Regions from separate parts of the Sporolactobacillus sp. Y61 genome, predicted to be linked through region 2. Evidence: predicted binding sites of a transcription regulator. Region 2 holds the regulator's gene; each other region holds the start of a gene.
What was found. The regulator Rex, encoded in region 2, represses fermentation and respiration genes when NADH is low (regulators of the CRP and FNR family bind a similar motif). The targets are predictions, from matches to a motif close to TTGTGAAATATTTCACAA.
Positions count from the first base shown of each region.

Region 1: the regulator Rex is predicted to act here: its motif matches at 5,507-5,524, upstream of scfA (six-cysteine ranthipeptide SCIFF).
Region 3: the regulator Rex is predicted to act here: its motif matches at 4,828-4,845, upstream of ABNN70_RS13480 (flavocytochrome c).

Region 1 covers NZ_CP159510.1:2,822,147-2,832,065, forward strand. Annotated here, with positions in the region: gene ABNN70_RS13550 (iron-containing alcohol dehydrogenase) at 1-1,043, opposite strand, end outside; gene ABNN70_RS13555 (TIGR01906 family membrane protein) at 1,312-1,971, shown strand; tRNA gene ABNN70_RS13560 (tRNA-Arg) at 2,068-2,141, shown strand; partial or broken gene ABNN70_RS13565 (CocE/NonD family hydrolase) at 3,091-5,453, shown strand; gene scfA (six-cysteine ranthipeptide SCIFF) at 5,643-5,792, shown strand; gene scfB (thioether cross-link-forming SCIFF peptide maturase) at 5,956-7,365, shown strand; gene ABNN70_RS13580 (fructose-1,6-bisphosphatase) at 7,589-9,595, shown strand; gene ABNN70_RS13585 (DUF4173 domain-containing protein) at 9,836-9,919, shown strand, end outside.
Region 2 covers NZ_CP159510.1:269,484-279,402, reverse strand. Annotated here, with positions in the region: gene tsaB (tRNA (adenosine(37)-N6)-threonylcarbamoyltransferase complex dimerization subunit type 1 TsaB) at 1-614, shown strand, start outside; gene rimI (ribosomal protein S18-alanine N-acetyltransferase) at 620-1,075, shown strand; gene tsaD (tRNA (adenosine(37)-N6)-threonylcarbamoyltransferase complex transferase subunit TsaD) at 1,084-2,100, shown strand; gene ABNN70_RS01380 (ZIP family metal transporter) at 2,280-3,089, opposite strand; gene ABNN70_RS01375 (ABC-F family ATP-binding cassette domain-containing protein) at 3,146-5,107, opposite strand; gene ABNN70_RS01370 (redox-sensing transcriptional repressor Rex) at 5,317-5,961, shown strand; gene map (type I methionyl aminopeptidase) at 6,045-6,803, shown strand; gene ABNN70_RS01360 (type II CAAX endopeptidase family protein) at 6,974-7,654, opposite strand; gene groES (co-chaperone GroES) at 8,089-8,373, shown strand; gene groL (chaperonin GroEL) at 8,408-9,919, shown strand, end outside.
Region 3 covers NZ_CP159510.1:2,800,959-2,810,877, reverse strand. Annotated here, with positions in the region: gene hemA (glutamyl-tRNA reductase) at 1-637, shown strand, start outside; gene hemC (hydroxymethylbilane synthase) at 683-1,615, shown strand; gene ABNN70_RS13495 (uroporphyrinogen-III synthase) at 1,621-2,409, shown strand; gene hemB (porphobilinogen synthase) at 2,406-3,392, shown strand; gene hemL (glutamate-1-semialdehyde 2,1-aminomutase) at 3,397-4,689, shown strand; gene ABNN70_RS13480 (flavocytochrome c) at 4,863-6,632, shown strand; gene ABNN70_RS13475 (DUF421 domain-containing protein) at 6,807-7,481, shown strand; gene ABNN70_RS13470 (LysM peptidoglycan-binding domain-containing protein) at 7,573-9,039, shown strand; gene ABNN70_RS13465 (hypothetical protein) at 9,032-9,919, shown strand, end outside.

The DNA.
Region 1 (9,919 bases), 670 kb from region 2:
TAATCGGCGAGGCGGCTCGGTGCACCTATGGACGACCAGAAACGGCGCAGTGCTTCAATCCCTTCGAGGGCTGTATCACGGTCTGATTTTCCCTGCGGATCGACATGAAAAACACGTACGGCCAGTTGCCTGAAACGATTGACGTTTACATCCACATTATGTTTCATCCAGTTCGGGAAGAGGATCGCGAGTCCGCCGCCATGCGGAATATCATATACCGCGGATACAGCGTGCTCAATATTATGCGATGCCCAGTCGCCATTGAAACCCATCGACACCATGCCGTTCAGTGCCATCGTGCCGCAGTACAGGATCGTTTCACGGAGTTCATAATTATGCAGGTCATTAACCAGTTCAGGTGCTTCTTCCATGACCGTTTGCAGAATAGACTCACACATTCTGTCCTGAAGAGGGGTATGCTTCGCCTGGTGAAAGTAGTGTTCAAAAACATGGGCCATCATATCGACCATACCGTAAATGGTCTGATTCTTTGGTACAGAAATGGTAAACGTCGGGTCGAGAATGGAAAATGCCGGATAGGAATAAGCACAGCTCCATCCATATTTTTCATGCGTGTCCCAGTTCGTAATGACTGAATTAGGATTCATTTCCGATCCGGTTGCGGCAAGCGTCAGCACCGTTCCAAAAGGAAGCGCATCGTAAACCGGCTTTTTCCGGGTGACAAATTCCCACGGGTCGCCGTCAAAGCGTGCGCCGACCGCAATGGCTTTCGTGCAGTCGATAACGCTGCCGCCGCCGACTGCCAGAAGAAACTGGATGTCCTCTGTCGCACAGATATCAATGCCTCGTTTAACCGTTGTCAGTCTCGGATTCGGTTCTACTCCGGACAGCTCAGATACTTCAGCGTGCAGGCCGTCCAGGATCGCCTTGACCTGATCGTAAAGTCCGGTCCGTTTAATACTGCCGCCGCCATATACAAGCAGCACTCTTCTGCCGTATTTCGGTATTTCTGTTTTCAGTTTCTCAAGCTGGCCCTTTCCGAAAATCAGCTTTGTCGGATTATGAAAAATAAATGGATCCAAAACACATTCCCCCGTTTTGCATAGTAACAGTCATACTTTTATTATACCGCTGTGATGCGACCCGGTCATCTGTCAGGAGGTCCTCTGCAACCCGGCCCATCCATTAGTACATATACGTTATGACTTTCTGCTAAATCCCCCACCGGGAAATATTTTACACATAAAGGTTCGTTCACATTTACGATCATACCAGGCTATTTCTCTTCACGTGCTGTTTCTGGTATCATATAGAACAGAATAGCTTTCTATCAAAATTGCATCACCATTCATGGCTAAGGATGTGTCCACTTTGCCTTTTTCCGCTTACCGAATCTATCAGCTGCTGCTCTCTTTCAGCCTCGCCCTTTTTATCATTTGTACAGCTGTTCAGATTACACTTCTTTTTAAGCCGCTTTATTATTTTGATATCGGTTATCTGAATATTGAAGAGCAATCCGGCCTCGACCGGGATACGATAACTGAAAATTACGATTACATGATCAATTTTCTAATGAATCCGGTTCCTCAGGAGTTTCATCTTCCGTCCCTGGACTATTCAAGCCATGGAGCGATCCACTTTCAGGATGTGAAGCGGATCTTTACCGCCATCTATTTACTTATCGCTATAACCGGGATCATCAGTGCAATCGGTCTGTATGTCAATATTAAGAAAAAAGATTTTCACTTTCTGAAAATCACGGCGACTGCTTTAGCTCTGTTTACGGCGATCCCACTGATTGCATTTGTACTGGATTTCAACGCAGCCTTTGTCTTTTTTCACGAAATACTTTTTACAAATGATTACTGGATTTTCGATGCGGCTTCAGACCCGGTCATCACCATTCTCCCGGAAACCTTCTTTCTGCATGCCGCACTGCTCATCCTTGGCCTTATTGCCATCGGGATGATCATCCTGCTTATCGCAGGAAAAAAGCTGAGCAAAAAATAAACCGGATCAGGCCGGATGACAAAAAATTTGAGAATACATTGACAGACGTTCAACGAAACACTAAAATAATAAAGGTCGTTAACATAAAGATAATTTGTCCAAGTAGCTCAGCTGGATAGAGCAACGGCCTTCTAAGCCGTGGGTCCAGGGTTCGAATCCCTGCTTGGGCATCGTGGAAAGCCTTGATACATAAGGCTTTTTTATTTTGCCATTATTTGGTTGAAAGAGGGATTGGGAGCGAATTGGGGCAGAATTTTATTTTTAGTGACATCATGCACCTTTTCAAGTGACCAGATAGATATAGCCCATTTCCCCGAGAGTATTTTATTTTCCATTACCATTTTTCTCACTCTATCCCTTGATTCACCGTCTCTGTTAACTGCTTAAGTACGCGTGCAACGGGATAAATGCATCGTCTTCACCATCAGGAAAGTCTCTTCTGATTCGGATTTTATAAGCGTTGGTCTTTGACCCTATTTCTTTTTGAAAAAGTCCATGGTCGTCTCCCGAGAAACCATGGGACTTTTGTTCCGCATCGATATGATAGCAAGAAATAGCGTACGTTTTTTATTTGGAAATCAAAAAAGAGCCAGGACGTTCGCGGTACCGCGAACCATTCTTCACCATCCCTCCATGAAGATTCGTGTCTGTTTCCATGCAAGCCATTTTTATTCACTCTATCGCGCAGCCACTTGCACATTCTGGCCAGGACGTTGTGTACTTTCATTACGATCACTCCCTTTTTTGTTTTTTTCACGCGATAAGAGAAATATATTTAATAGATAGATTGCAATAATAAATTAGCCATCTGGACATTCAGCGGTATCACTGGGTTTGTTCCTGCCGCCCAGGTGGCAGGAACAAAAGGCAACTTAGTCCGCCAATTTCTATAGTCCCGAACGCTTCAGCAGGCCTCCCCTACTGTACAAATCCTCAATATGAATGGAGTTATCTCATCATTTAACTGCATTTGAAATCCGGTTCACCTGGCATGAAAGCCGGAAGGTCCTGCTGCATGCTATAATAACTCCATCAGGACTAATACATAAGGAGTTCTTTTCAATGAAAAATAATCAATTTGCAAGGCTTAACGCCGATCATCAGATGGTGATTGAAGAATTGCAGCGCATTCATTTTATTGATGACTCAGTTCAGGCTGCTTCAACGCCGTCAGCTGCATATCGTTTATTACTGCGCAAAGCTTTTTTAAATGTCAAAGGAGAAAGTGCCTTTGACGCCAAACTGAAAAATATTCTCGCAGCCCCTGATATCAATCTGGCAGATTACCTGAGCTCAGGTCAGCCTGTCACCCGGAAAGTCTTCTATCTTGTCGCTCTTCAGCTGTGCGGATTCCTCGCAGATATCGACTATGATATAGAGGATCCGCTGGCGGCTATGGAGAAAATACAATTGCCCTATCTTCATGCCAGGGGAGAATGGGATACAGATCGGTTACTGGATGCCTGGTACCTGCTTCTGACCACCCATACTAAGGGAGGACAGACCTTTCTGGATCAGTTGACGAATCAGGGATATTTCGTCCCATTTTATGATTTACCGGCTGACAGAAAGCCCCTGTTCTTTAATGGAAAAGCCCAGGCCGTCTTCGATACCTCCCGACTGATTCGCGAGGTCGTCTATGTCGAATCCTCTGTTGACGCCGATCAGGACGGTATGCGTGATTTACTCAAAGTCGAAATCATCCGCCCGGAGGATACAAACAAAGGGCTCAAAGTCCCCGTCCTCTATACTGCCAGTCCTTACAATCAGGGAATCAATGATGAAGCCGGGAAGAAAGCGACCCATAATGTGAATGTCCCTCTTACAGAAAAAAAGCCGGATGACGTTCACTATGAGGATATTGCCTGGAAGGGCAGAAAATGTTCACTGCCCGACCCGCGCCCGGTTGCCGGAACAACAAAAGACACATGTGAAACATTCAGTCATGAATGGTCATATACATTAAATGATTATTTTCTGGCACGCGGGTTCGCCGTCGTTTATTCTGCGGGAATCGGTACACGGGATTCAGACGGGATACAGACCTGCGGGGACCCACAGCAGACAGAGGCGACGATTGATGTGATCGAATGGCTAAGCGGCAGGCGACGGGCGTTTACCAATCGCACCGATAACATGGCAATCGATGCCTGGTGGTGCTCGGGTTCTGTCGCCATGACCGGCCGTTCGTATCTGGGAACGCTGGCTACGGCAGCCGCTGCAACCGGTGTTGAAGGCCTGAAAACAATAATTCCCGAAGCAGCTATCTCTTCCTGGTACGATTATTACCGCGCCGGCGGCCTGACCCTGGCTCCCGCGGTTTTCCCGGAGAAGACGCGGATGTGCTGGCTATTGAAACATTAAGCAGGATGAAATCCGCCGCCGATTACCAGTTAAACATAAAAAACTTCTTTGAAAAACAAATGAAGCAAATGGCCAGGGATATGGACCGTGAATCGGGCAACTACAATACCTTCTGGGATGCCCGTAATTACTTAAACAATGTTCAAAAGATCAAATGCGATGTTCTGATGGTCCATGGTCTGAACGACTGGAACGTCAAACCCCGCCAGGCGGAACAATTATGGCAGAAACTGCGTCATGTCCCGGTATGCAAAAAAATCATTCTGCATCAGGGACAGCATATTTATATCAATGCCTTTCGTTCTATTGATTACACAGATATCGTTAATCTCTGGATCAGCCACGAACTGTATGGCATCTCAAACGGGGTAAAAGAGCTTCTGCCGCCGGTTATCGTACAGGATAATGTCGTTCCGGAAACCTGGCATGCTTATCCGGATTGGTCTGAACCGGATCTGCAAAAATCCACCCTTTATTTTTCCCCGGGAAAGCTGGCCTCAGAGCCCGATTCACATCAGATTCTGTCATTTAAAGATCAGCTGCCCGAGGAGGTCTTTAATCGCTATTGTGCGCATGTTGATCAATGGTCCCATGATATTCTCGATGATCAGAAAAACCCGCTGAGTGAAAACCGGTTGCTGCTTAAGTCCGAAAAAATGACCGGGGACAGAATCATTGATGGAAAGGTCGGCGTTCATGCCCGGGTCGCTTCGAACCGCCCGTTCGGCCTGCTCAGTTTTCAGCTGGTCGACTACGGTGAAGCGCGCCGGCTGAATGCTTCACCTTCCCCGATTCAGCGCCTGGATCTGGGCTATCACTGGCGTGAGGACAGGCTTCGTGAATTCACATTAGCCAGGTTTCCCACTCCCTTCAAAATGATCACAAAAGGTCATATCAATCTGCAAAACAGAGAAAACACCTGGAAGGTGGATGAGCTGAAGCCGGATCAGTTCTATGATATAGCCACTGAATTACAGCCGACCTTCCATAAACTGGTTACCGGTCACCGTCTGGGCTTGATCGTCTATGCCACTGATTTCGGCATGACTGTGCGCGGTAACCAGCCTCTGCGTTATTCACTGGCACTGGACCACAGTTTTCTTACGATTCCTTTCAAATAATCAAAAATGAACTGAGCAGCCGATAAAATTCCTCACCGGCTGCTTTTTCTATGTGAAAAATCACAGAACGAAGCGGTCCCCTTTTGTATAATGAATGTTAATGGTTTCCATCAGCAACGATCATGCTGCTTTGGAAACTGTTCGGGTGAAGATATAAAAATGTTTTTAATCAAAGGGGACGAACCGATGAAAAGAATCATCTCACTGAACACGATGGATCTGAAAGAATCGATGAAACATGGCGGCCATGGTGAATGCCAGACTTCCTGCCAGTCTGCATGCAAAACCTCCTGTGGCGTTGCTAATCAGAAATGTGCTGAACCGGCAGGTAAATAAGTGGTCTTTGCGAAACCGTCTGCCTGATCTGCGGCAGACGGCTGTTTTTCATCCCATAAGAAGAATCACATTGTCAAAAAAGTATTCGAAAAACAAAGCCCCCGCAACGCCCGCGACTTGCCGGCCGGCAGATTTTTCTTCATAAAGGAGTCCAACACCACTTATGATTCACCAATATAAACTGAACGGGTACAATATTGTTCTTGATACCTACAGCGGAGCCGTACATGTTGTCGACGACCTGGCCTATGATGTCATTGCCCTGTACTCACATCACACCGCTGAAGAAATTATTTCGCAGCTGATGGAGAAATATACGGGACATGAAGACGTCACGAAGGAGGAGATAAGGAACACATGGAATGAAGTCGGCAAACTGAAAGAAAACGGACAGCTGTTTAGCGAAGATGCATACAAAGATCTGTCCTTCGATCTGAGTAAACGAAAAACGTATATTAAAGCGCTCTGTCTGAATGTGGCCCATACCTGCAACCTGTCCTGTGATTACTGCTTTGCCAGTCAGGGAAAATATCATGGCGCACGGGCAATCATGAGCTTTGAAGTCGGTAAACGGGCGATTGATTTTCTCCTTGAAAACTGTGGTTTCCATCGAAATCTCGATGTCGATTTCTTCGGCGGTGAACCGCTGATGGACTGGAAAGTAGTCAAACAGCTGGTTGCCTACGCCCGAAGCAAGGAAAAGGCATGTGGCAAAACTTTCCGTTTCACCCTGACGACGAATGGCATGCTGCTGAAAGACGAGATCGTTGATTTTCTGAATAAGGAAATGCACAATGTGGTTCTGAGCCTTGACGGCAGGAAGGAAGTCCACGACCGGCTGCGTAAAACGGTTAATGGAAAAGGCAGCTACGACTATATTGTTCCGAAATTCCAAAACTTCGTCAAAAAGCGCGGAGATAAAGAATATTACGTACGCGGTACATTTACTCATAATAATGTGGATTTTACTAATGACATTTTCCATATGGCTGACCTGGGATTCAAACGGCTCTCCATGGAACCGGTCATTTGCGACCCGAAGGAACCTTATGCCCTGAAGCAGGAAGACCTTCCGGAGATTTACCACCAGTACGAATTGCTTGCTGAAGAGATGCTCAGACGCGAAGAACAGGGCCACGGCTTCATCTTCTATCACTACATGCTGGATTTGACGGAAGGTCCCTGCATCCATAAGAGGATTTCCGGGTGCGGATCCGGAACAGAGTATCTCGCGGTCACACCATGGGGTGAATTATTCCCGTGTCATCAGTTTGTCGGCGACCCGGCCTACAGCATGGGCAACATCTGGGACGGGATCATAAAGCCGGAGATTCAGAACCGGTTCAAACAGGTCACCTGCTACAGCAAACCGGAATGCCGGGACTGCTGGGCGAAATTGTATTGCAGCGGCGGATGTCCGGCTAATGCACTCCATGCCACCGGTTCGCTGAACGGAAATTTTTCTTTCAGCTGTGACGTTTTCCGTAAACGGATCGAATGTGCCATGATGATTAAAGCAGCTGAATCGCTGAAGGCTATGAAGGATCAGAAGCAAAGGGCAACTGAAGCCTGACTGCCCGGCGAGATACGGACACCTTGAAATAGAATCATACCTGACACCGGCAATCTGCCCGGTGTTTTTTTATTTTCATTTTTCCGGTTAAAGTCTGGTAACACATTTTGATCATTGTTATATCATATTTTACCCTCTGACCCTGTTTTCCTTGTATAATAGATGATGAAAGACAGTGTAATCGTTTACAGCTTGTTTTCGGCAAAAATGAGGAGGCTGGCCATTGGATAAAAAGTATAAAAAGTATCTTGATTTACTTGCTGAGAAATATGACTGTGAAGAGAAAGTCGTTACTGAGATTATCAACCTGGAGGCGATATTAAACCTGCCAAAGGGAACGGAACATTTTGTCAGTGATCTGCACGGCGAATTTCATGCGTTCCAGCATGTGCTCCGAAACGGATCAGGAAATGTGAAACAGAAAATCAGGGATTTATTCCAGAATGAACTGCCTGAAGAAGAGATGAATGAGTTTGCTGTCCTCGTCTATTATCCGGAGGAAAAACTCAAACTGATCAGAAGCAGTATCAGAACTGAAGACGAACTGAATCAGTGGTACAGTCAGACGATTGCCCGAATGATTCGTCTGGTCGCTTTCGCCTCATCGAAGTATACCCGCTCCAAAGTTCGCAAAGCCCTTCCTGAACAATTCGTCTATATTACAGAGGAACTCTTATATAAAACCGATGAATTTTCCAACAAAAAAAGCTACTATGCGAAAATCATCCAGAGCATTCTGTCACTCGGTGAAGCTGGTAAACTGATTACTGGCCTTGCGTACACCATTCAGCGACTGGTGGTCGATCATCTCCATGTCGTAGGCGATATTTATGACCGGGGGCCGGATCCGGATAAGATTATGGATACCCTGATGCATTACCACTCAGTAGACATCCAGTGGGGAAACCACGACGTCCTGTGGATCGGCGCTTTTTCCGGATCAAAGGTTTGCCTGGCCAATATTCTCCGCATATGTGCCAGATATAATAATCTGGATATTATTGAGGATGTGTACGGAATCAATCTGATCCCGCTGCTCAATCTGGCAGAAAAATACTATGATGACAATCCGGCATTTCGGCCAAAACTGGGACCGGATGACGGTCAGCTGACCCAAAATGAGATCCTGCAGATTACTAAGATGCATCAGGCTATCTCTATCATCCAGTTTAAACTGGAAATGCCAATTATTAAGCGCCGGCCAGATTTTCAAATGCAGCGCCGTCTGGTTCTGGAGAAAGTAGATTACAACCGTGATACCATTGAACTGGGCGGTAAAACATGGAAGCTGAAGAACACCTGTTTTTCCACTATTGACCCTGAACATCCTGAACGGTTGCTCGATGAAGAAGAAAAAGTTATTGATAAACTGCTGTTCTCTGTGCAGCATTCTGAAAAACTCGCCAGACATATGCAGTTTCTTGTCAGAAAAGGCAGCCTTTATCTGAAATATAACGGCAATCTGCTGATCCACGGGTGCATCCCGCTCAACGAAGATGGCAGTATGAAAAAGATGACCATTGAAGGAAAAACATACGCAGGAAAAGAGCTGCTTGATCTTTTTGAACATAACCTGCGTGAGTGCTTCGCGCACCCTGAGAAGACGGATGATCTGGCAACCGACATGGTCTGGTATTTATGGACAGGTGAGAATTCATCACTTTTCGGGAAAAGGGAAATGACCACCTTCGAACGGTATTTTATCAGTGAAAAAGAAACGCATGTGGAAAAGAAAAATCCCTATTACCGTCTGCGCGCTGAAGAAGGAGTCTGCCGCAAGATATTGGCAGAATTCCATCTGGATCCAGATGAGGGACACATCATCAACGGCCATACACCGGTTGAAGAAAAAAACGGAGAAAATCCAATTAAGGCAAACGGTAAAATGATTGTCATTGATGGTGGATTTTCTAAAGCTTATCAGCCAAAGACGGGGATCGCCGGATACACGCTTCTTTATAACTCTTACGGTATGCAGCTTGTCGCCCATCAGCACTTTTCATCGAAAGCCGATGTCCTGCGAACCGGTTCCGATGTCCTGTCCGTCCGCAGGCTGGTCGACCGTGAACTGCGTCGAAAAAAAGTTGCAGAAACAAATACCGGCAAAGCGCTGAAAGAACAGATCTTAATCCTTAAAGATCTTTTAAAATATAAATATTCCAAAATAAGTAAAACATCAATCAGTGAGGGTTTTACGGGCAGTGATCCTGCACCCGGCCATGTTCGTTGACCCTGAAGCAGCACTGCCGTTTCATGCGGGATAAAATAAACGTATATTCATCTGACTCCGGGGATGCTCAGCCATCCCCGGAGTTTTTTTGTCCCATTGTTTGCTTATATTCAATATATAATTATCGTTTATCAATAAATTTATACTGTTTTTCAACATAAAATATGTTATACTCAGTTCTGAAAAATAATTCTGCTCATAGCTTAAACCTGAAAATGACATGTAAAGGAGTGTCACACATTGAACCCTCTTAAAACACAAAAGACAGACGGAGACATGCAACCTGCTGCCCTTCATCAAAAACGATGCTGGATACTGATTGTC
Region 2 (9,919 bases):
TCATGACGAACAGTAAAAAAAATCATTCGGAACGGCTGATGCCGGCTATTTCCAGACTGCTGGAAGATGTCGGTATAGGGCCGGAAGATCTCGACCGGATTGTTGTCGCAAAGGGACCGGGCTCCTATACCGGGCTGCGTATCGGCATTACCATTGCCAAAATGCTCGCCTGGACGCTGAAGAAAGAGCTTGCCGGTGTATCCAGCCTTGAGGTCGTCGCTCAGAACGGGCGGTATTTTAATGGCCTTGTTGCTCCGTTCTTTGATGCGCGTCGCGGCCAGGTTTTTGCCGGACTGTATCAGAACAGAAACGGTCATATGGAACCGGTGATGTCTGATCGGCTGCTGCTTATGGAGGATTGGCTGGCAGAACTGGAAAACGTTGCCAGACCGGTTCTTTTCTTAAGCAATGATCTGAGTAAGTGGCAGGAGCGGCTTAAGGGCTTCCCGCAGGCTCACACCGGGAGCCCGGCAGAACGGGTGCCGAGGGCCGGGGAACTGGCACGCCTGGGCATAGAAAAAGAGCCGGAGTCAGACATTCATCACTTTCTGCCCACCTATCTTCGCCTGGCTGAGGCCGAGGCAAACTGGCTGAAACGCCAGCGTCAGGAGTGAAGCAGATGATGCAGCAGCAATCCATAACGATCCGGCCCATGACCTTTGCTGATATTGAGCAGGTTATGCTGGTGGAACACAGTGCATTCGACGTGCCGTGGTCAAGGCAGGCGTTTGAGAACGAACTGAAGCATAATCACTTTGCTTTCTATTATGTGGCAGATGTTGCAGGTAAGCTTATCGGTTATTGCGGGGTCTGGCTGATTGTCGATGAAGCTCATATCACGAATCTGGCTGTCCTTGCCGGGTACAGAGGGCGAAAAACGGGAGAGACCCTTCTTCGTACAGTCATGATGCTGGCACGCTCCCGGCGTTGCAGAACAATGAGTCTGGAAGTGCGCGCGGGTAACTTCATCGCGCAGAATCTGTACAGGAAACTCGGCTTTCGTCACGGAGGAATCCGTGAAAAATATTATTCCAATAACGGTGAAGATGCTCTGGTTATGTGGGTGAATTTATAATGATAAAAATCGATCAGAAAACAATGATTCTTGGTATTGAAACGAGTTGTGATGAAACGGCGGCGGCAGTTGTTGAAAATGGAACGATCATTCGTTCTAATGCCGTTGCTTCACAGATAGATATTCAAAGAAGATTTGGCGGGGTGGTGCCTGAAGTGGCTTCCCGCCATCACGTTGATCAGATTACGGTGGTCTGCGAAGAGGCGATGAACCGGTCGGGTGTGACATGGAAGGATCTAGATGCTGTGGCCGTGACGCAGGGGCCGGGTCTGATCGGCGCACTGCTGGTTGGCGTAAATGGAGCCAAGGCGCTCTGCTTTGCCCATCATCTGCCGCTTGTTCCCGTTCATCACATCACCGGACACATCTACGCCAATCGGTTCGTTCATGAGCTCAGGTTCCCGCTGATTGCGCTGGTTGTCTCCGGAGGCCATACGGAGCTTGTTTATATGAAGGAACATGGCTCGTATCAGGTCGTCGGTACAACCCGAGACGACGCTGCAGGTGAAGCTTTTGACAAGGTAGCACGTACGCTGGGGCTCCCTTATCCCGGCGGACCGGAAATCGACCGGCTGGCAAGGGAGGGAAAAGCGGTGATTCCTTTCCCAAGAGCGTGGCTTGAAGAAGGGTCGCTTGATTTCAGCTTCAGCGGGCTGAAATCTTCGGTGATCAATTATATTCACAATGAGCGGCAGCGAGGCCGGAATATTGACCGGGCAAATGTGGCGGCAAGTTTCCAGGAAAGTGTTTCCGAAGTCCTGACGAAAAAAACAATGTGGGCTGCAGAAAGATTTGGTGCCGTGCAGATCCTTGTTGCCGGAGGTGTTTCGGCGAACAGCAGAATCAGAAGCGAAATGGAAAAAACCGCCCGGACGCGCGGTATTCCTCTGTCGATTCCTCCGCTTAAATTATGCACAGACAATGCGGCAATGATTGCGGCGGCCGGAACCATTGGCTATCTCAAGGGGACAAGGGCGGACCTGTCCTTAAATGGAAGCGCAAATCTGCGGATCGAAGATTTTTGATTCTTTCGGCCTTTTGCTCCATGGCTTCAGGCAGACCTGATACTGAAGAAAAACCGGCCGGCGGGGTAAATGGCAGACGCCGCCCGCAGGCTTCGTTTTTCTGAACCTTTTTTTTCTCAAAAGTTTTATACCTTCTAAAGGGTGATGGGCATCAAGTCCATCGCCTTTTTAAAATCGGATCAGCCGAGTGCCACATCGAGCGTCATCATGATAGCAAATCCGATCATGGTTGCTGCTGTAGCCAGATCTGTAGATCCTTCCCGCTGGGATTCGGGAATCAGTTCCTCAATGACGACGAAGATCATCGCGCCGGCAGCAAAAGCCAGAGCATAGGGTAAAACCGGCGATACAACGACGACAAGGAACGCACCGATGACGGCGAAGATGGGCTCGACAACGGCAGACAGCTGGCCGTACCAGAAACTTTTGCCTCGTGAAAGGCCTTCGCCGCGAAGAGGTATGGAAACAGCGGCACCCTCAGGAAAATTCTGGATCCCGATACCGAAGGCCAGAACCAGGGCGGCGATGAGCGCTTCAGTATTTCCGGTAACAACAGCTCCGAAGGCGACGCCGACAGCGGCACCTTCCGGAATATTATGAATGGTAATGGAAAGAACGAGCAGAATGATTTTCCGCAGCTTTGTTTTCGGCCCTTCTTTTTCAACTTCCGGAAAGCCGAAATGCAGATGAGGGATCAGCCGGTCAACGAGGCGCAGGAAGACTCCGCCAAGTAAGAAACCGACGAGTGCGGGAATGAATGAAAGTTTGCCAAGACCGGAACTCAATTCAATAGCCGGTGAGAGCAGAGACCAGAAACTGGCCGCAATCATCACCCCGGCAGCAAATCCAAGCATCACATTAGCCATTTTTGTGTTCAGATTTTTAAAGAAAAAGACGAGCGAGGCGCCCAGTGCTGTGCAGCCCCATGTAAACAGACCTGCAATAAGTGCAAGCAGTATTGGATTTAATGATGCGAGCTGGTGAAACATGTTCAGGACCTCCTTGTTCATCCCCGTTCCTTTTTTCGTGACTAGTGATTCCCGGTCTATTCGCCAAGGTTCTCAAGCTCCTGCTGATCTGACTCCCATCTCTCCATCAGCGTTTCGATTTGTGCATTGTTCTGATCAATTTGCGATTGCACTTCTTTTGCCTTCTTCGTGTCGTTGAAAACGGCGGGCGACAGGAGCGATTTTTCGCCCTTGTCAATATCGGCTTCAAGACCGCTGATTTCTTTTTCGGTCTGTTCAATGGTACGCAGCAGCTGTCTCCGTTTCTTTTTCTTCTCTTTATCCTTCAGAAAATGCTGTTTCCCTGACGAAGCAGGAGCTTTCTCGGATTTTGCAGGAGCACTCTGCCCATCCTGTGCATCAAGTTCTTCAATTTCCCGCTGCTCCTCCTTTTTGTCTACATAATAATCATAATTTCCAAGATACTCGGTGATCCCCTCTCTGGACAGTTCAAGAGTACGGGTCGCAAGATGATTGATAAAATACCGGTCATGCGAAACAAAAAGGATAGTCCCGGGATAATCCATCAGTGCCGCCTCAAGGACTTCTTTACTGTCCAGATCCAGATGGTTGGTCGGTTCATCCAGAATCAGGAGGTTGTCATGGCGCATCATCAGTTTGGCCAGAAGAAGCCTTGCTTTTTCTCCGCCGCTGAGCTGAGCAACTAATTTTTTGACGTCATCACCCGAGAAGAGAAATCCGCCGAGGACATTTCGGATCTCGTTCTCCGGTTTCAGCGGATAGTCATCCCAGAGTTCATTCAGAACCGTCTTTTCCGGGATCAGACTTGTCTGTTCCTGATCATAATAACCGATAGTAACCTGGCTGCCGAGCTGGACGTGACCCGAAATCAGGGTAGATCCTCCGGCAATAGACTTTAAGATCGTTGATTTGCCGATCCCGTTTGGCCCGACAAGAGCTACCCGTTCTCCCCGCGTGATGCGAAAATGGAGGCCGGAGACAATCGGGGAATCCGCGGAGTAGCCGACGGACAGGTCTGAAACAGACAGGACGTCGTTTCCACTCTGTTTTTCAATGTCAAAAGAAAAAGCAGCCGACTTTTCATCTCCGCGTGGTTTATCCATGATGTCCATTTTTTCCAGCTGTTTACGGCGGCTCTGTGCGCGTCGGGTCGTCGACGCCCGGACAATATTCTTTTGGACAAATTCATTCAGCCGTTCGATTTCTTTCTGCTGTTTATCGTAGCGCTTCATCGCATTTTCGTATTCCGCCGCCCTCAGTTCCAGATAGCGGGTATAATTGCCATCATATTTATGAACGGTATGATGCACCACTTCATAGACTTTCGTCGCAATTTTATCCATAAAATACTGGTCATGGGAGACGACGAGGATACTGCCCGGATAGCGCTGAAGGTAGTTTTCAAGCCAGTTCAGCGTTTCGATATCCAGGTGATTTGTCGGTTCATCCAGAATCAGAAGGTCCGGTTTGAGAAGGAGCAGCTTACCCAGCGCCAGCTGAGTTTTCTGGCCCCCGGACAGGTTGTTGACCGGTGTGTCATCAGGGAAATCGGCAAAATTCAGTCCGTTCAGTACACTGCGGATCTCAGCCTGATACGTATATCCGCCTTTTGCCTTGTATTCTGCCTGAAGCGTGTCATAGGATTTGAGCAGCTGGTTGTACGCTTTGTCATCGGTAAACCGGGAGGGGTCGCTCATCTGTTTCTCCATCTGCTGCATTTTTTTCTCGATTTCAATGAGCGGCTCAAATACGGTCTGCAGTTCGTCAAAGATGCCCCGTGTCGAGTTTAATGTCGCGTTCTGCGGCAGATAGCCCATCGTGCGGTCTTTCGGCATAATGACTTCGCCGCTGTCCGCACGCATCACACCGGCAATGATTTTCAGAAGTGTCGATTTTCCGGCACCGTTTCTTCCGACAAGCGCAACACGTTCACCATATTTCACTTCTATATTAATATCAGATAAAATAAGTTCAGTAGCAAAAGATTTGCTGATCCCATTTGTCTGCAGGAGTATCAATCATGATCACCTCAGGTACGCAATAAGCATTCACACTCATCATTGTATCCTATTCCCGTTTTATCAGGCAACCGGGAATATCGGTTGTGAAAAGAGGAACAAATATGTTTCGTATTGATGTATAGTAAAAAAGAATGATCCGCTTTCAAAAATGAATATAATTAAAGAGATACAGGTGGATTGATACAGAGCGGGGAGGAAGGACAGTCATGGCAGTTCAAAAAGTACCCCAGGCGACTGCGGAACGGCTTCCGGTGTACTACCGGTCGCTTCAGCGCCTGGTGGCAAATGGAAAAACACGCATCTCATCTTCTGAGTTTGGTAAAATTGTGCAGATAGATTCCACAACCATTCGCAAGGATTTTTCTTATTTTGGTGCGCTCGGGAGAAAGGGCTACGGGTATAATACCCGGCATCTGATGGAATTTCTGAGAAAGACTTTATATCAGGATGAATTATCGAAAGTGATTTTAATTGGTGTCGGTCATCTTGGTACAGCGCTCCTGAACCACAACTTACAAAAAAATGATAATACAAGGATTGTGAAAGCTTATGATGTCAATCCTTCGAAAGCGGGGAAGGAGATTGGCGGAACAAAGATTCATACCTTGGATGAACTGAAGACGGACGATAACACCGACATCGCAGCGGCCATTCTGACGGTTCCGGCCGGCCAGGCGCAGAAAGTAGCGGAACTTGCCATGGCTTCGGGTATACACGGGTTTCTGAACTTTGCTCCGGTCCGCCTGCAGCTGCCGCCTGACGTTTATGTCCGCCATGTCGACATGACGGTAGAGCTCCAGGCGCTGATTTATTTCCTGAATCATGCAATAGAAGAAAAGCAATCTCAATAATCTTAAAGCTGATAAAGTGTTACAATACAAAGTGTTATGCTCTGGTAAAGTAGACACGGGAAAGATAAAGGTGGAATGTACGGATGATTCAGTTAAAATCAAAAAATGAAATAGCCGAGATGAAAAAGTCCGGCAGATTACTTGCATTGACGCATCAGAAAATCAGATCGATGATCAGGCCGGGGGTCACCACCTGGGACATCGAAGAATTCGTCAATGATTTTCTGAAAAAAAACGGTGCCACTCCGGAGGAAAAGGGATTTCAGGGCTATAAATATGCAACCTGCGCCTCGGTCAATGATGAAATCTGCCATGGTTTTCCAAACAAAAAGCCACTGAAAAACGGTGACATTGTGACGATTGATATGGTTGTAAACCTGAACGGTGCACTGTCCGATTCCGCATGGAGTTATGCAGTTGGAAATATTTCTGATGAAGCGCAGCACCTGCTGGATACGACAAAAGAAGCCCTCTATGAAGGAATAAAGCAATCCGTCGTCGGCAACCGGCTGGGGGACATCGGCCATGCGATCCAGGAATACGCGGAGACGCGTGGACTCAGCGTTGTCCGTGAATTTGTGGGTCATGGGATCGGACCGACCATGCACGAGGATCCGGCCGTCGCCCATTATGGCAAAGCGGGCCGCGGTCTCAGACTCAGGGACGGCATGACGATTACCATTGAGCCGATGCTGAATACCGGAGGCTGGCAGGCGAAAGTTGATAACAATGGCTGGACAGCACGGACGGTGGATGGTTCACTTTCCGCACAATATGAGCATACGATTGCCATTACAAAGGATGGTCCGGAAATTCTGACCACCCTTGATGATGAAGCATAAACAGGGCTGTAAAAAGGATTCCGCTGGAAGTGGAATCCTTTTTTTAGTATAAAGTTTTTTTCCAGAATAAGTTTCAGAAAAACAAAGCCTCCGGCGGTGTCCGCAATTTGTCAGCCGGCAGATTGTTCTTCGTTATGAGGCGAAAAGCTACCCCTGTCAACAGGACAGGTTCAGCGGAAGAAGGAGAGAGCCAGGCCTGATATGGCCGGAGCATTCAGGCTGATCAGCACAGCTGCGGCATTCATGGCGGCATGCATGAACATATTGACCACGATTCGGTTCGTCATCTGATAGGTAAAGCAGAGGAAAAGTCCGATATTGAAATAGATGATCAGATTGCGGATATCACCATGCATCAATGCGAAAACGAGGGAACTGATAATTGCCGCCAGGATCACACCTGTTTTTCTGCGCAGGCTGCCATAGAAGATCTTACGGAAAACAATTTCTTCCAGCAGCGGGCCGACGATACTGACCGTTAAAATAAAGATCGGGGACATACGGGCCAGAGAAATAATGTCCTGCGTATGTTCCGATTTCGGAATCTGTCCAAATGCGGCATAATTGATCAACACAGACAGAACCTGAATCAGGTAGAGAGCGAAGACGCCGAGTACCGCCCAGACGACCGAGATCAGCGGAGAAGCTTTTTTATCTGAACGCATGTGCCGCTCAGGAAGCAGCAGCAGCAGAACAACCGCCAGTGTGATCAGAAAGACGCCGGTATAAACCGTTCCATATCCCTGCTGAATCGTCGGGAACCGGCCGGCAAGCCACATGAAACCTGGTATAAAAGGGGAGATAAAGCATAGTAAATAAATAACCACAATCATAATATAGCGTTTCAGCAAATCCCGGACACCTCATATCTCTGTTAGAATGAAAAAAGCACGTCAGAAACGGTAATATGTATCCCGCATGAACGGGCAGTGAGCCTCCCATCTTAAAGTTATGAAAGTAAACGAACCGGCCCGGGTGGAGAATCACAGCCCGCAGCAGCTCGATGGGTTCAAAGGGACCCCTCACTGGTTGGCGTTTCACTTTATTTTAGCATACATCAGAGAACAATCTGCTGATGGCGCCTGATTGACACAATCTCCGGCTGCAATGAACGGACGGAAGCCCGCAAAGCCCTTCCTGAAGCGGTGCATCGGGTGCGATAAATTTTTAAGGAAAAACTTGCAAAAAAGAAGGGAATTGATTATTATATTAGATGGATTAGCACTCAGAGGGTGAGAGTGCTAACAAAGTACTTACTTAACACCTTTTTAAGGAGGGTTTTTTCATGTTAAAGCCATTAGGTGATCGGATCGTCATCGAACCACAGCAAAAGGAAGAGAAGACGGCAAGTGGCATCGTGCTGCCTGACTCGGCCAAAGAAAAGCCGCAGGAAGGACGGGTTGTCGCAGTCGGAACGGGCAAAGTGTCCGATAAGGGCGAACGTATCGCGCTTGATGTGAAAGAAGGAGAAAAAGTAATCTTTTCAAAATATGCAGGTACCGAAGTGAAATATGACGGTAAGGCCTACCTGGTTGTTCGTCAGGACGACGTTCTTGCAGTCATTGAATGAAACGGTTAAATCATATCAGGAGGGAATTTAAATAATGGCAAAAGAACTTACGTTTGGTGAAGAAGCGCGCCGCTCGATGCTGAATGGTGTAGACGCTCTGGCAAATGCGGTAAAGGTAACGCTTGGACCGAAAGGCCGGAACGTCGTACTTGATAAAAAATATGGTTCACCGCTGATCACGAACGACGGTGTGACGATTGCGAAAGAAATTGAACTTGAAAATAAATTTGAAAACATGGGTGCCCGTCTTGTTTCCGAAGTGGCCAGCAAGACGAACGATGTTGCCGGCGACGGAACGACGACTGCAACGGTTCTTGCACAGGCCATGATCCGCGAAGGTCTGAAAAACGTTGCTTCCGGTGCGAATCCGATGGGTATTCGCCGCGGTATTGAAAAAGCGACTCAGGCCGCTGTAGAAGGCCTGAAAAAGATTTCCAAACCAATTGAAGGCAAAGCTTCTATTGCTCAGGTTGCCTCAATTTCCGCAGCTGACGAAAAAGTCGGCGGACTGATTGCAGAAGCAATGGAAAAAGTCGGAAACGACGGTGTGGTAACAATTGAAGAATCCAAAGGCTTCGCAACGGAACTGGATGTCGTAGAAGGGATGCAGTTCGATCGCGGCTATGCTTCGGCATATATGGCAACAGATCAGGATAAGATGGAAGCCAATCTCGAAGATCCATACATTCTAATTACCGACAAGAAGATTTCAAATATTCAGGAAATCCTTCCTGTACTTGAAAAAGTTGTTCAGCAGGGTAAATCACTTCTGATCATCGCAGAAGATGTTGAAGGTGAAGCACTCGCAACCCTGATTATCAACAAACTGCAGGGCAGATTTACAGCTGTCGCTGTTAAAGCACCTGGATTTGGTGATCGCAGGAAAGCTATGCTGCAAGATATTGCTGTGCTGACAGGCGGTCAGGTGATCACGAGCGACCTTGGCCTTGAACTGAAAGAAACGACCCTTGATCAGTTAGGTTCGGCTGCAAAAGTGATCGTAACGAAGGACGATACAACGATCGTTGAAGGCGCCGGAGATTCTGAAAAGATTGCCGGACGTGTCAACCAGATCAAAGCTCAGCTGGCAGAAACAACTTCCGATTTCGATAAGGAAAAGCTTCAGGAACGCCTGGCTAAACTGGCCGGTGGTGTCGCCGTGATCAAAGTCGGCGCGGCTACTGAAACAGAACTGAAGGAACGCAAACTGCGTATTGAAGATGCCTTGAACTCAACCCGTGCGGCGGTTCAGGAAGGTATTGTTGCCGGAGGCGGTACAGCCCTTGCCAATGTCATCAAAGACGTTGCGGCAGTCGAAGCTGAGGGCGACGAAAAGACCGGTGTCAATATCGTGATTCGCGCTCTTGAAGAACCGGTTCGTCAGATTGGCGAAAACGCCGGACTCGAAGGCTCAGTAATCGTTGAAAAGCTGAAGACCCAGAAAACGGGTGTCGGATACGATGCCGCCAAGAATCAATGGGTAGACATGATTGAAGCCGGTATCGTTGACCCGACTAAGGTAACCCGTTCGGCTCTGCAGAACGCT
Region 3 (9,919 bases), 690 kb from region 2:
GGCGACTTCGGCACATGAGTATCTGCTTACGGGAAAAGAAATTCATTCCGCAATGTCCGGGCGTGAGAGGCGTCCTCTTATTCTTGTAGATATTGGTGTTCCGCGCAATATTGATCCTGAGGCGGGAAAAATCGAAGGCGTGTTTCTTTCTGATATCGACGATCTTAAAGATGTCATCGAAAATAACAGAGAGGCACGTCTGCAGGCTGCTAAGCGCATCGTTCCGATGATTGAGCAGCAGATGGTAAAGTATGAGGAATGGCTGCAGACCCTCGGGGTTGTTCCGGTGATCACCGCGCTCAGGAAAAAGGCACTGGAGATTCATGCGGAAACGATGACGAGTCTTGATCACAAACTTCCGGAGATGACCGAACACGAAAGAAAGGTAATCAGCAAACATACCAAAAGCATGATTAATCAGTTGCTGAGGGATCCGATCAGTAAAATCAAGGAACTTGCCGTTCAAAACAGCGGCAGGGAAGCCATCCGTCTCTTTGCCGATATCTTTCATATTTCGGATAGCGTCACATCGGGGACGTCTCACGATGATACCTCAAAAGGCGGAAAGACCGCTGAACAGGATGAAATGGATGGAAAAACAGGGAAAAAAACGGAACAGGCGGTTCAAATCCATTAATTTTTCAGCTATGATTTTACTCAGGGAGAGAGATGACCAGGCAGAATGAGGACCCTTGTCATAGGTTCAAGAAGAAGCAAACTGGCTCTTGTACAAAGCCGGAAAGTGATGGAAATACTGAAGGCGGCTTCAGGCGGCCTTAACGTTCAGATCAGGCATATTGTGACCCGCGGTGACCGGATTCAGCATGTCGCCCTGTCGAAAGCAGGTGGAAAGGGTCTTTTTGTCAAAGAAATTGAACGGGCACTGCTTGACGGGTCAATTGATCTGGCGGTTCACAGCATGAAGGATATGCCTGCAGACCTCCCTGAAGGGCTGGAAATTGGCGGAATTCCGGCTCGTGAGGACCCGGGTGATGTTCTGATTTCGCGAAACGGGGGTGATCTTGACACACTCGCGCCCGGCGCAATCATTGGGACAAGCAGCCTGCGCCGGGCAGCTCAGATTTTGTATAAAAGGCCGGATCTTAAGATTAAAACGTTGCGGGGCAACGTCGATACCCGTCTCTCAAAGCTGAAGTCCGGGGCGTTTGATGCCATCGTCCTTGCCAGAGCCGGTTTGAATCGATTAGAGAGAAAAGAACAGGCAATCTCGATTCCGTTTGCCGTCATGCTCCCGGCTGTTGGCCAGGGGGCACTGGCGATTGAGTGCCGGTCCGGAGATGCAGAACTGAAAGCCTTGCTGAAGAAAATCAGTGATGAGAAGACGTGGCGTACGGTTCTGGCTGAACGGGCGTTCCTGAAAAAACTGGAGGGTGGCTGCCAGGTGCCGATCGCGGCCCATTGTGTATTGCGGGATGACGGCTGCTTTTCTCTCGACGGGCTCGTTGCTTCACCGGACGGGCAGACCCTGCTGCGAACAGAAAGGGATGGCCGGAATCCTGAGAAACTGGGTTACCTGGTCGCAGAATCCCTGCTTAACCGGGGTGCGGATAAAATACTGGCTGCCTTCCGTCCGTCTGAACCGGGAAGGGAATGAGTCAAATGATACAGGTACTGAAAGGGAAACGTGTACTGATTACCCGATCTGCCGGTCAGGCTTCAGAAATGATTGCCCGGGTACAGGATTATGGCGGAGAGGCGGTAACGGTTCCACTGATGAGCTACCGATTCGTACCGGTTCCCCGTGACGAACGAACACGCTGGCTGGATCACGTTAGCCGGGCTGATCTGATCATTCTGACCAGCGGGAACAGTGTCGATTTTTTTATGCGTACGCTCGATACCCCGGCCAGAATCAGAGGAAAACGACTGGCGGCCGTCGGACGCAAGACAGCCCGGAAACTTGCAGATGCCGGTCTGAAAAACGTCTATGTTCCGGAAAAGTACACAGGCAAAGCGCTGGGGAAAGCACTCCTGACCGGAACATTACATGCAGAGCGGATTGTTTTTCCTCATGGCTCGCTGACTGACCCGTCCTGGATTCATGATCTGAAGTCACATGGCTTTAACGTGACAGAGCGGACGCTTTATGAAACCGTACCGGATCTGTCTCAAAAAGAGAGACTGGCTGAAATCATGCGTTCCGGGGAAATGGATGCACTGACTTTTGCCAGTCCCTCTGCCGTCCGCTTTTTTACGGAAATGCTTAATGAAGAGACGTGGAAAAAAGCCCTGACTGCGAGTGTCGTCGGAGCAATTGGACCGTCAACGGCCCAAAGCCTTGATGCACTCGGCTTCGCTGCTGATGTGATTCCAAAATACTTCACATCCGTTGATCTTATTGACGCTCTGGCAAATTTTTATAATAAAAGAAAGAAGTCCTCAACATGACAGAACTACATTTTGATCGTCACAGACGGCTCAGAAGAACAGCCGTACTCAGAGAAATGGTTCGGGAAACCTTTCTCAGACCCTCTGACTTTATCTATCCGATTTTTGTTACCGAAGAAGGCAGCCATATCAGGTCGGAGATCCCATCGATGCCCGGTGTCTTTCAGTATTCTGTGGACAGACTGGATGAAGAACTGAAAGAAGTTACGGATCTCGGCATTCCATCCGTCATCTTTTTCGGCATTCCGAAGAAAAAAGACGCCGTCGGCTCCGGGGCCTATGACGCGCATGGCGTCGTGCAGGAAGCCATACGGCTGACGAAAAAGAACTACCCGGATCTGGTTGTGATCGCAGATACGTGCATGTGTGAATATACAGATCACGGACACTGCGGGATCGTTCACAATGGAGATGTGGATAATGATGAAAGTCTGGATTACCTGGCCAGGACGGCTGTTTCTCAGGCGGAGGCAGGTGCTGATATTATCGCACCATCAAACATGATGGACGGCTTTGTGACGGCGATCCGTCATGCACTGGACGAGGCAGGCTACCAGCAGATCCCGATTATGTCCTATGCGGTAAAATATGCCTCCGCATTCTTCGGACCTTTTCGTGATGCAGCCGAAAGTGCACCGAAGTTTGGCAATCGTAAAACCTATCAGATGGATCCGGCAAACTGCCGGGAGGCACTCAGAGAAGCGGATTCCGATGTCCGGGAAGGTGCTGATTTTATCATTGTTAAACCGGCTCTGCCCTATCTGGACGTTCTGAGAGATGTCCGGAATTCGATCAACCTTCCACTTGTTGCTTATAACGTCAGCGGCGAATATGCTATGGTGAAAGCAGCCGCGCAGAACGGCTGGATCAATGAGAAGGCTGTCGTTCTCGAAGCGCTGACTTCGATGAAGAGGGCCGGTGCCGATCTGATCATTACATATCATGCAAAGGATGCCGTCCGCTGGCTCCGGGAAGAGGGTTAAGAATATGGATTTCAGTAAATCAATTGCAGCTTTTAAGGAAGCGAAGCCTTTGATGCCGGGAGGCGTAAACAGTCCGGTACGGGCCTTTCCTGCCGTTGATCTGAATCCGATTTATATGGATCACGGGAAGGGGTCAAAAATTTATGATCTTGACGGAAACGAGTACATCGATTACGTCCTCAGCTGGGGACCGCTGATTCTCGGACACGCTGATGAGAAAGTCGTCGAATTCGTCAAGAAAACTGTGGAAAAAGGGACCAGTTTCGGTGCCCCGCATATTCTTGAGACCAAACTTGCGGAACTGGTCATTGATCGTGTGCCCTCAGTTGAAAAGGTGCGCATGGTGAACTCCGGGACAGAAGCGACCATGAGCGCGATCCGACTTGCCCGCGGCTACACGGGAAGAGATAAGATTCTCAAGTTCGAAGGCAGTTATCACGGGAGTTCGGACTCACTTCTGATCAAAGCCGGTTCCGGGGTCGCAACGCTCGGCCTTCCGGACAGCCCCGGTGTTCCGGCACAGCTTGCCAAGGATACACTTACCGTTCCCTACAATGATGCAGAAAAGGTTGATGACGTGTTCAAACAATTTGGACACGACATTGCCTGCATCATAGTTGAGCCTGTCGCCGGGAATATGGGGGTCGTTCCTCCTGTTCCCGGATTTCTGGAAGAACTGCGGCGGATTACCAGACAGTACGGCTCGCTTCTGATTTTTGATGAAGTCATGACCGGATTCCGGGTCGCCTATCATTGTGCGCAGGGTTATTATGGGGTTACTCCGGACCTGACCACGCTCGGAAAAGTAATCGGCGGCGGTCTGCCAGTAGGCGCATACGGCGGCAGAAACGATATCATGAGCCAGGTGGCGCCGGAAGGACCGGTTTATCAGGCCGGCACACTTTCCGGTAATCCGCTGGCGATGGCAGCAGGTTATATGACGCTGAAGCAGTTGAAACCTCAGGACTATGATGATTTCAGATTAAAGGCGGACCGTCTTGCAAAGGGCTACAGGAAAGCAGCAGAAAAATATCACATTCCGCTGTCAGTTAACCAGGCCGGCGCAATGATGGGCTTTTTCTTCACTGATCAGAAAGTCATTAATTATAAACGTTCGAAAGGATCCAATCTGGAACATTTTAAAAAGTATTTTGCCGCGATGATCAAACAGGGCATTTCCCTGCCTCCTTCTCAGTTTGAAGGGGTCTTCCTGTCGACAAAGCACTCCATGGAGGATATCAGGAAAACGATTGATGCAGCCGAACAGGCATTTAAGGAGATTGCGGAATCTGAATAAGAAAATTGAATGATCTGTAAATCCCTTCAAAAGTGGCGCAGTTTCCGGTGCCATTTTTGAAGGGATTTTTTTGTGACTGATGTCATCAACAGTAATTACGGGATATGGTAGCATAGGCAAGTAAGCGATTACATTATTTTGTGAAAAAAATCACTAATTGGAGGCGTTACGACATGACTTTCAGGTGTCATAAGACCGTATGTCTGATATTGATGCTCTTTCTCGTTGCCGGCACGATCCTGTCGGGGTGCAGCAGCAACGCTTCATCAGACACAGGGAAGTTTGATCCCGGAACCTATGAAGGCGTGTCTAAGGGGCACGGGGGAGACGTAAAAGCAAAAGTAACAGTCACAAAGGATAAAATCAAGAGTATTACGGTGGATGCAAAAGGTGAAACCGGACAGATTGGATCCGGAGCCGCCCGTCAGCTGACCGATGAAATTATTGCCACGCAAAGTCTGGCTGTGGATGCGGTATCCGGGGCGAGCGAGTCCAGTGCTGCTATTCTGGAAGCCGTCACTCGGGCACTTGAGAAGGCGGGCGGTGACATTGAGGCATTAAAAGATCCGAAAAATAAAATAACGGTCAAAGAACAAAAACAGAAGGATCTGAATGTAGATGTTGCAGTTATCGGATCCGGCGGCGCAGGACTGTCCGCAGCGATTGAAGCAGACGCGGCAGGAAAATCCGTCGTGATTCTGGAAAAGATGCCGATCATCGGTGGAAATACCAACCGGGCGACGGGGGGTATGAATGCGGCAGAAACAAGTATTCAGAAAAAAGCGGGCATTAAGGATTCCAGGGAGACATTTTTTAATGATACGATGAAGGGCGGAAAGAATCTGAACGACCCAAAATTGGTCCGGACTCTGGTCGATCACGCGCCTGGAACAGTTGAATGGGTCAATCAGCTCGGTGCGGGTCTGACCGACGTGACGCTGGGCGGCGGAGCGACAAACAAACGTTTGCACCGGCCGGCTGACGGCTCACCTGTTGGTCCTGTACTGGTTAATGTGCTGACAAAGAAAATCAAGGCAGAAGGCATCCATATATTATTGAATACCCGCGCTGAGAAATTAATGGTAAAGAATGGAACAGTTGCAGGGGTGGAAGCAAAAGACGCCAAAGGAAATCTGTTTCAGGTCCATGCCCCTGCTGTCATCATGGCTACAGGCGGATTCAGTGCAAACAGTGATATGGTTGAGAAATATCGTCCTGATTTGAAAGGCTATTTTACCACCAATCATAAAGGTGCAACAGGAGAGGGCATCAGGATGGCCGTAGATGCCGGTGCTGCTGTCACCCAGATGGATCAGATTCAGACCCATCCGACGACGGATCCCGAAACCGGTTTTATGTTCACCGAAGCGGTCCGTGGTGATGGAGGCCTGCTGATCAACCGCGAAGGGAAACGCTTCGTTGATGAAATGGAAACGAGAGATGTCGTATCTGATGCCATCATTGCCCAGAAGGACCATCAGGCGTTTCTTGTGACGAACGATGCAATTAAGGAAAAAAATGCGTCACTCGCCCAATATATTAAAGATGGTTATGCGGTTGAAGGAAGTAATGTAGAGGAACTTGCCCGGGCAATGAAGGTTGATCCGGGAACGCTGGAGAAAACCATGGCGGACTACGCTTCATATGTTCAGAAGGGAAAGGATAAAGAATTTGGTCGGGCACATCTTGAAGAACCGCTTACGGAAGGAAAATATTATGCGATTCCGGTGGTCCCGTCAGTCCACCATACAATGGGTGGTCTGAAAATCGACACAAAGGCACATGTGCTCCATTCATCGGGTCGCCCGGTTAAGGGGCTGTATGCAGCGGGTGAAGTCACCGGCGGGGTACACGGAGGCAACCGTCTGGGCGGAAATGCTGTTGCAGATATTATCACTTTCGGCAGGATTGCCGGTCAGACAGCTGCAGCTGAAATAAATTAATCAAAAAATCAAACAGGATGCACCTTCCAAAGCAAACGGTGTCCTGTTTTTTTGTGTGCTGAGAAAGGGCAGGATGGGTTATGTTGCGGGCAACCCACTAATTTCTGATATTTCAACGAGACTGAGCCACAATAAGGATATTCTATATTCCTGTTGCGGGAGGGTGGGCTGACCATGCATTTTCTCCAGATTGCAACCGAATTGATCATCGGTTTTATTGCTCTGTTTTTATTGACCAAGATATTAGGTAAAGCGACACTTTCACAGGTTACTGCTTTTGATTTTATCTCTGCGATTGTGCTTGGTGAATTCGTCGGGAATGCGCTCTATGACAAAGAAGTAGGTATCGGTTCCGTGCTCTTTGCCATCGTTTTATGGGGTGTTATGATCTACATCGTGGAGTGGTGTACGCAAAAATTTCGTGCCACAAGAGGATTCCTTGAAGGGAAACCGTCAATTGTCATTCGTAACGGGCATCTGGACAGAGAGCAGATGAAGAAAGAGAAACTTGACCTGAATATGCTGCAAAATCTTCTGAGACAAAAGGATATCTTCTCCATCCGTGAAGTCGCTTATGCGATTCTGGAGACAGACGGATCCATCAGTGCGCTGAAAAAAAACCGGTATGACCAGCCGACCAGCGACATGCTGAAACTGCCGGATAAACCGGTCTGTCTGCCGGTGACACTGATCATGGACGGTGAGGTCGACTGGGAGAATCTGGAACGATCAGGTTTGAATGAAGCATGGCTTGCAAAAGAACTGAAAAAAAATCATATTGATCAGTTTCAGGATGTTTTTTATTGTGAATGGAAAAAGGGTGAAGGGATTTACCTCGAAAAGAAATAGACACAGTAAAGAACGACTCAGCCTCTTGCGGGCATATTTCTCTCTTCCATGCATATTCCTTTTATTAAGAATGGATGAGAGGGTGGAATGCATGTCTCAAGCATCTGATGATCGTCTGCAGTTTTCAATAAATGAGTCAGTATGGCTGAGAAATGACGCGCCGGCAAAAGAAATACTGTCCATGGCGCTGGAGCCGGACATCACAGTCGAGGAAAATGTGAATGACGTGACGATTAAAGGCTTTCTCCGACTTACGGGTGAATATATTCCGGATAATAGTTCCGTATCGGATAATCAGGAGATTCCGGCACCCTTCCGAACGATCGAGGAAATCATGGAAACCGATACTGGAACGGCTGTACTGGAGCACCGTTTTCCACTTGATATTACCATTCCCGTGGAACGCGTTCCGAACCTGGAGGAACTCTTCCTCGTTATCGATTCCTTCGATTATGAGTTAACGGGACAGCGTCATATGCAACTTCAGGCGGATATCGCCATCACCGGTCTTGCCGACCCTGTGAGGAAGGAAAAAGCGTTAAAGAAAGCTCAGCCACCTGTGAAAGCTCAGCCACCTGTGGCTCCACCTCAGCCTGCGCCGCCCGCTGCTCCGTCCGAAAAGAAAAAGGAGGTAAAGAAACCGGCAGAGAAACCGGCTGCGGTTCCGAAGGCGGAAAAAGCAGCGCCCAAGAAAGAAGCGTCGGCTCCGAAAGCGGAAAAAGCAGCGCCTAAAAAAGAGGCTGCGGCTCCGAAAGCAGAAAAAGCAGCGCCTAAAAAAGAGGCTGCGGCTCCGAAAGCAGAAAAAGCAGCGCCCAAGAAAGAAGCGTCGGCTCCGAAAGCGGAAAAAGCAGCGCCCAAGAAAGAAGCAGCAGCTCCGAAGGCGGAAAAAGCGGCAGCCAAAAAAGAAGCAGCTCTGAAAGCCGACAAGACGCAGCTAAAGCCGGAAAAGGAGAATCCGGCCCCTGCGATGAAAGTGGATCATCTTTCCGTTCAACCGGCAGCAAACCCTCTGAAAGCGGCAAAAAAGGCGATGCCGCAGCCGGTTGAAAAGGCTTCAAAAGCGGGGAAGGGAAAAAGGACAGAAGACGACTACCAGGATGTCTTGCTTTCCGGCGAGTATGAAGAAATGCCGACAGACAGCCAGTATGAGGAAGACGGCACACTTGCGGCATTCAGTTATCAGACCATGCGCAGGCCGGAGCTGATTGAAGAAGAGGAGGTCCCCCATGTTGCGTTTTCCGAGAGAACAGAAGCTGTCCTGCCCCAGGCTGCTCCTGGCGAACAGACAGAACCGGAAGCCATTTTATCTGAAGAGAAGGAAACATCCGGTGAGAGCAGCAATTATCTGACCAAAGTTCTAGCGGGGGATGAAGCCGAACAGAGGACTCAGGTCAGATTATGCATCGTCCAGACCGGCGACTCCCTCGAGAGCATATCCGAACGTTATCATGTCCCGGTAACCAGTCTCCTCAGAAAGAATGAACTGACGACAGCTCATATTGAACCCGGTGAAATTCTTTATATCCCAAAGGCTGCGCGGTCGGGAAAGAATGAATGACAGACAGAGCATGATTCTTGCTCTCATCCGCAATCATTTTCGTTTCCAGGAACTGAATCTGATCCGGGAAAACCCGATGATCATCAGCACGGAGAAAGGACTTAAGCGGATTCGTTTCTGGGAAAATGAAGGGCTTTTAAAAAGACATCTGGAATGGCGGCTGAAACTTTTGACCCCTTCTTTTTTTATAGATCGCATGTATGTAACCGTTCAGGGCTTCCCTTATATCCGCTATGACCGTTTTCGTCTGACCTGCCATGATGCGCCTGAGGAAGAAGCCGTTATGAGCGGTTATGAAGCGTTATGGGCAGAAGTGATGCACACGCTTCTGACCCGAAGCCGTATGCCGCTTCCTGTTTCTGAGAGCAGTCTTTTGGGTACAGTACAAACGTATTATGAACAGGCTGAACGGGCGGACCTGTTCAGCAGCCATGCGGGGAAGATCGCGCAGTCCTGTTATCCATCGGTCTGCGAGCGGGCAAAAATTGCTGATCAGTTGCGGGCAAAGCATCAGGGACGCCGCCGGTCATTTGTTTTGCCTGATGATTTTTCATTTGATCAGATTAAAAAGCTTTTTGATGTATTATTTATTAATCTCGGACAATCCGGGCCGGTACAGGGCTATGACCGGATTGCAGGATTTATGCAGCAGGTTCTCAATAATCAGGGAGAATCTGTCATGCAGGCCCTTCTCCAGCTCATGATTGAAAAAGGAGGAATGGATCAGGAGACCTCTGACCTGATTAAAGCCGCCTGGTATGAACCGGATGAATGGATTTATCTGGTCGATCTGTTATCTGGTCTGCCTCCGGGTATGGAACTGTCGAACCAGCATGTGAACGGATTTAAAAAGATCTGGGACAGTAAAAATCGGTTAATT